2 regions of the Spirulina subsalsa PCC 9445 genome follow, and region 2 is predicted to be linked to the other one. Evidence: riboswitches for the same ligand, from Rfam matches in the RefSeq annotation. Region 2 holds a riboswitch; the other holds the start of a gene.
What was found. A riboswitch is a leader RNA that binds a small molecule or an ion and turns the genes downstream of it on or off. The one in region 2 is predicted to bind cobalamin.
Positions count from the first base shown of each region.

Region 1: another riboswitch for cobalamin. It lies ahead of SPI9445_RS0118840 (energy-coupling factor ABC transporter permease); the one in region 2 lies ahead of SPI9445_RS30530 (hypothetical protein).

Region 1 is NZ_JH980292.1:4,128,925-4,132,056, forward strand. Features, by position in the region: gene aroF (3-deoxy-7-phosphoheptulonate synthase) at 1-117, opposite strand, end outside; gene SPI9445_RS0118830 (hypothetical protein) at 602-919, opposite strand; gene SPI9445_RS26180 (peptidoglycan-binding domain-containing protein) at 1,166-1,420, opposite strand; cobalamin riboswitch at 1,784-1,927, shown strand; gene SPI9445_RS0118840 (energy-coupling factor ABC transporter permease) at 1,947-2,705, shown strand; gene SPI9445_RS0118845 (energy-coupling factor ABC transporter substrate-binding protein) at 2,795-3,091, shown strand.
Region 2 is NZ_JH980292.1:2,541,291-2,544,422, forward strand. Features, by position in the region: gene SPI9445_RS31120 (hybrid sensor histidine kinase/response regulator) at 1-351, shown strand, start outside; partial or broken gene SPI9445_RS0111735 (Uma2 family endonuclease) at 490-771, shown strand; cobalamin riboswitch at 867-1,032, shown strand; gene SPI9445_RS30530 (hypothetical protein) at 1,393-1,860, shown strand; gene SPI9445_RS0111745 (fatty acid desaturase) at 1,874-3,049, shown strand; gene SPI9445_RS0111750 (methyltransferase domain-containing protein) at 3,127-3,132, shown strand, end outside.

The DNA of each region.
Region 1 (3,132 bases), 1.6 Mb from region 2:
AGAGGACAGGGAAACTAAGGTCATATCGTGGTCGTGTTGTTTAGCAATCAGTTGAGTCTGAGACATGGTGTGAACCTTCCTTAAAGCATGAATAATGAAACAAAAAAAGCTCGGAATCACAGTCCGAGCAAGAGGGAGAGACAACAGGATCTACGCTCGGACTATCCAGTAGGCCAAGTAAAATAAAAACCAAAAAACCAACAAGGAGCAGCGATGATCATAGGTGTCTCTGTGATGAACGGGTGTTTGGGGATAACCCCCTAAAAAGCAAAAAACCGCAGACTCTTTAGAGTGCTTGCGGTTCACCGAGTTTTCCCTTTTGCTTTCGCCAGCTTAAACGGGACTCACCCTCGGTGAACCTGTCTAAACCAAAAATAAAAGTAGCTCGCGCTGGGGAAATTCATCTAGGAAACTGGTGATTTTAATAAGTTGAATGGAAACTTGCTAGGTTGTTAATTCCAGAGGAGGTTAATTCCGGGTGTTGTTGATTCCAGAAACTCCACCCTAGATATTTAAACCTAGACTGCCTTGAAGGGAACTTAGTTCCCCACTGGCAATATAACCCTATCAGATTGGTTGAGCAAAGTCAACCGGGAATTAATCAACTCCTCACTTGGATTAACAAAGCCGTCCAAACAAAATTAGGGTTGTAATAGGATTCGACCACAGCCACGCGATAGCAGAGGGTTTCCTCCCCCACCGGAATCAACAAATGATCTCCCGTTCGCGGCACAGCATTATAGGCTGTGATGTAGGCCTCGGAACTATGGGGAACTTGCTCAAAAATATAGCGATCGCGATTAATCCCTTTGCGATAGTCGTGAGTCCTCTGTTTTTCACCCCAACGGGGAACAGATAAGCCCAACTTCTCAAAAGGTGTTTTGCTGGTCAAAGAGGATAAAGAATTCAGAAAGGTCATAATAGAAGTTGAGTCTCGGTGCAGTCACTGATTTCAGCCTAACAACTACAGCCTACAAACTGCCACTCCTCTTTGCCCTCCTACAATTGGCTGATTAGGGTTTCCCTTCCCACTCATCCCAGCAAAACGCACTCCCCACCCGCGTTCCGCGAGATGGGGGAGTGCGTCCCTAGTTTTGTTCAAGTCAATTCTGGGGTACTCATCCAGAAAGGGGGCGACTTCGGGGGTCTTTCACAAAATCTTCTTTCAAGAAAAAACAGTTACAGGAAACACTACCTTTTCCCGACCATAATACTCTCCCCCCAAATTCCGCCAAGTGGCTGCTCCTACCACACCATCGATAGATAACCCCAACTCAGCTTGAAAGGCACGGACAGCAGCGAGGGTATTTCTACCGAAAACGCCATCAACACGCCCTAAAAAAAAGCCTTGAGACTCCAGTTGAAGTTGCAAGACCTTCACAAAGCGCCCTTCGCTACCGAGGCGTAATGGTTCGGACAAAATCGGGACCTTGATCTGGGTTGCAGAAATAGAACCTTTCATGACAAGTTTAGTAATTGTGAAAACCCTCGTTTTTTGCGGGGGAAGAACATTACAGGCAAATTAACAAGCGTGTTAAGCGGCCTTCCTTTGTTTTTGATTGCTCTGATTTAACAAGCTGGGGTAAGGGGAGTTAATCCCTCCGATTTAGTCAGGCCTGCTCTAGTCAGGAGTTCCGACTTTCCGAAAATTGTACGATTTCCCAACTTCTCACATCAGTATATCAGGCAAGGGTGTTTTAGGATACAAAAAAAATCTAAAATTCCCTGTGAAACCCGAGAGTTTTTCTCGGGTTATTTTCTGGTTTCCCTACCCCCAATTTCTGGTAAACTGATGCAATTCGGTTCTAATGGGGAGCAGCCATTGGAGGTAACGGGGAAAGATTGGTGTAAATCCAGCACTGTCCCGCAACTGTGAAGGGGTCACGAGTCCCTAAGTCAGGATGCCCGCCGAGGGTTAAGGAATTTAATCAATCTGCGAGGTACAGATGAATTACAGAAATAAGAGTTGGCAGTTAGTGGCCATAGCCGGACTCAGTGGCTACCTAGTGATCGGTTCTGCCGGACCCGTCCAAGCGATGCACATTATGGAAGGGTTTTTGCCTTTGCAATGGGCGGTTTTCTGGTGGGTGTTGGCGTTGCCGTTTTTTGGGTGGGGATTGCGATCGCTCCTGCAAATCACCCGCCAAAATCCTGAGTTAAAATTACTCCTCGGACTAGCCGGAGCCTTTAGTTTTGTTCTATCTGCCCTGAAATTACCCTCCGTCACCGGGAGTTGTTCCCATCCCACCGGAACCGGACTCGGAGCCATTTTATTCGGCCCAGGGGTAATGACGGTTTTAGGCAGTTTAGTTTTAATTTTTCAAGCCCTGTTATTGGCACATGGAGGGATTACCACCTTGGGGGCGAACGTCTTTTCTATGGCCATTGTGGGGCCTTGGGTAGCTTATGGAGTTTATCAAATCGCCATCAAATTAGGGCAGCAAAAAATCGGCATTTTTAGCGCCGCAGCCTTGGGTAACTTAAGCACCTATTTAGTCACCTCAATCCAGTTAGCTGTTGCTTTTCCTGATGCTAGTGGTGGGGTTTTAGCCGCCTTCCTGAAATTCGCCGGGATCTTTGCCCTCACTCAAATTCCCCTCGCCATTACAGAAGGTTTTCTCACGGTTTTAGTGTGGAATTGGTTACAGTCCTATGCCGCCCCAGAACTGCAAACCTTGAAGCTCTTAAGACCTGCTCAAAGTTAATGAATTTTTCTCTATTCATGGAGTCTAAACTGCTCATTTTTTGACCCGCTTAGACCCAAAACAATCACTCACTCTATTTTGAATAAATCATGGCACAATCTAACATTAAACCCAGCAAACAAGGCAACTGGTGGCTTGTTTTAGCCGTCCTTATCTTGACCTTAACTCCTTTGGTATTCGTGCGAGGAGACTATGAGGGAGCCGATGGACTAGGGGAGGAACTCATTACAGAAATTCAACCGGATTACGAGCCTTGGTTTGAGTCAATTTTTGAGCCTCCGAGTGCAGAAATTGAAAGCTTATTATTTGTCTCTCAAGCGGCATTAGGTGCAGGATTTTTAGGCTATGTTATCGGGCTTTATAAAGGTCGTCATGAGAGCAGGTAGTAGGGAATAGGGAATAGGGAATAAGTATCAACTCCCCTGTT
Region 2 (3,132 bases):
TCGCTTTTATCCATGACTTTTGAGAAAGCAGGCTATGAAGTCGAACAAGCGCGGGATGGTCAAGATGCCTTGAAAAAACTCAAAGCGGGGTTAAATCCTGATATTACATTCTGTGACATTGAGATGCCGAAAATGGACGGGTTAAAGTTACTGTCGGAACTGAAAAATGACCCCGAATTATCGAAAGTTCCCGTAGCCATGTTAACCTCACGGGGGGCGCGCAAACACCGCCAAATCGCGGCGGAACGGGGAGCCAGAGGGTATTTTACCAAGCCCTATGTCGATGACATTTTACTGGATGCCGCCCAGCGCATGATTAACGGGGAGATCTTGTTAGAACTTGAACCCTAAGAACCAAAAGTAGGCTTTTTGGGATAATCGTTTATAGGGTCATACCCAATCAAATAGACTTGAGGGCAAAAGCCTGAATTTCCCCTGTTCCCTCGTGATACGTTTTGCTAATCACCATAAAGTCGGGAGAGCCAAACTATGATAGCCAAGGCAAAAATTCACCTTAAATCAACAATTTCGCCCCTAGAAAATGGCGATAAACTCACTCGTTTTGAATTTGAGCGTAGATATAATGCTATGCCCAATCTCAAAAAAGCCGAACTCATTGAGGGGATTGTTTATAAGGCTTCTCCGTTAAGAATTACCAATCATGGCAACCCTCACGCTCGTATCATCACTTGGTTGGGTTACTATTGGTCAAGTACACCCGGAATTGAATTAGGGGATAATTGCACGGTGCGCCTTGATGCTGACAGAGATTGAATAGACATCTCCTATAGATTCGCCTCGATTCTGGCTGAAGATGATGAGTCAACAATCCCTTGAGGGATTCTTTCTGCCCGAAGCTTGTGTTATAGTGTGTCCGTGTTTTCGGTTCTGGTGGGGAGCAGCCATTGCTACGCAACGCTTCGCGAACAGAGGTAAGGGGGAAAGTCCGGTGCAAATCCGGCACTGTCCCGCAGCTGTGAAGAGAGCAAGCACTCTCTGAGTCAGAATGCCCGCCGAATTGTCTCCTTTGGAGATGCGCGAACTTGTTCTATTTCGTCTGCGAGGTACGGATGATAATATCTAAAAACTTTTCTGAATTGATCTGGAAAGGTCTGTTTCACCAAACCCCTGGAGAACCGACTGGCAAAACGGTTTTAGGGAGGGAACAAATCCCCTCAAAGCTTTCTGGTGTTCCCTAATTTCACCTCATCCTTCATCAAGAGTTAATTACCAATTTTTGCACCGGAGTTCAGCGCAGAAATGCGCTCATTTCTTGTGACTCTTTTAGGTCTTAAAATGTGACGATTATGAACTTCAAAAACCAGAATAAAATCCAGATTCTCTCCCCAAATTATCCGGTAGAGACAGGTCAAATTTTACGGGGGGATAGCTATGCACTCTAGTCATGATTTATGGCACAGAAACTCACCTTACTGGCAGGATGCTTTTGTTCAACAAAACCTCATTTTTTTAGCATATAACGCCCATTGTGGCTATCTATCTCAGGGGCGAGGTTTTCTAGTTTGTGAGATAACCCAGAGGATACCCAGAACACTAAATTGGCAACTTGAACAGGTGAAGTTTAATCAAACGTTTATTGCTCAAGATGAGGCAGCGTGCTACTTTCAGGCGCTGAATCTGGAGGGTGAGGCGATTCCTTCTCTCATTCAGGCGATTGCTAAGCAACGTTTCACGAACGCAACTTATAACCCCACCCGCGAAATCATTGTTGTAATTCAGGGAAATGGTACAGTTGTTGTTCATTCTCTACAATCCAAAATCCCCTTATCCACAGTCTACAACCAAGTAAAGCGCCGTTGGTCAGAATTCCACCTCGAAAATCCTACTTTAGGAAATTGACGCAAAATCAACTATGCTCAACAATTACTTACACCGTTCTGGAAAAATTCCCACCTCTATTCATCCCTTGATCAAATCTCAAACCTCCCATCCCCCAAAAACATCAGATAACCTTAAAAAATCTGATTTTGTCTTAACCCCATACATCAAAAGCAGCAATCTAAGGGCAACTTATCAAATTGTTAATACCATTGTCCCCTACGTTCTTTTATGGATGTTAGCCATCAAAACCGCTTCTATTTCTTTATGGTTTCTCCCACCAATTATTACCCTACTCATTCTCTTCTCCCTACGCTGTTTTTCCCTAATGCACGATTGCGGACATTATTCTCTGTTTCGCTCAAAACGGATGAACCGCATTATGGGATTTCTGCTCGGTGTAATCAACGCTATGCCCCAATATGGTTGGTCCAGAGATCATGCTTACCATCACAAAACTAATGGCGACTGGGAGCGTTATCGAGGGGTTGCCGATTTCCTATCTACTGAGGAATTTTCCCAGCTTAATTCGTTCAATCAAAAACTCTATGAAATCCTACGGAATCCCTTTATGGCGATTCCGGGCGGCTTTTTTTACTTAGTGATTAAACCCAGACTTATTTTGATTCTGGGAGTTTACGATTTCGTCCGTTATCTAGTCACAGAGATTCAAAAAGATTCAGAGTTTAACCTAGGGTCAACAATATCCGCCCATTCCTCCAAACACTGGCAGTCAGCTACAGAGTTTTGGGATCTCCTGTTTAACAATATTTGTGTAATTTGTGGCTGGATTTTTCTCAGTCATTTATGGGGGGTTGGGCTATTTTGGAGTATTTACTCCATCACCCTGGGTTGTTCTGCGACTATTTTTATTTGGATCTTCTTTGTACAACACATTTTTGAGGGATCTTATGCCCACAAAACAGCAGGCTGGGATTATGTTTTAGGAGCAGTTAAGGGAAGCAGTTATTTAGAATTGCCAGCCCTTTTGAGGTGGTTTACCGCCGATATTGGCTACCACAATATTCATCATCTCTCCTCTAGAATTCCTAATTACCATCTCGCCGCTTGTCATGCGGAAAATCGTCATTTACTCTCCGAGGTGAAGACATTGCACATCAGAGACTTATTCGACTGTTGCCAGTTCTTGCTGTGGGATGGGGAGTCAAACCGCCTAATAAGTATTGCCTCCTTTCGTGAGCAAACCTAAACCCTAGGGAATCTAGATTCGTCTGCCCCAATCGTCCAGAAACCTTAAAAATGACCCAAGATTAATCAAATTCAGCCATGTTT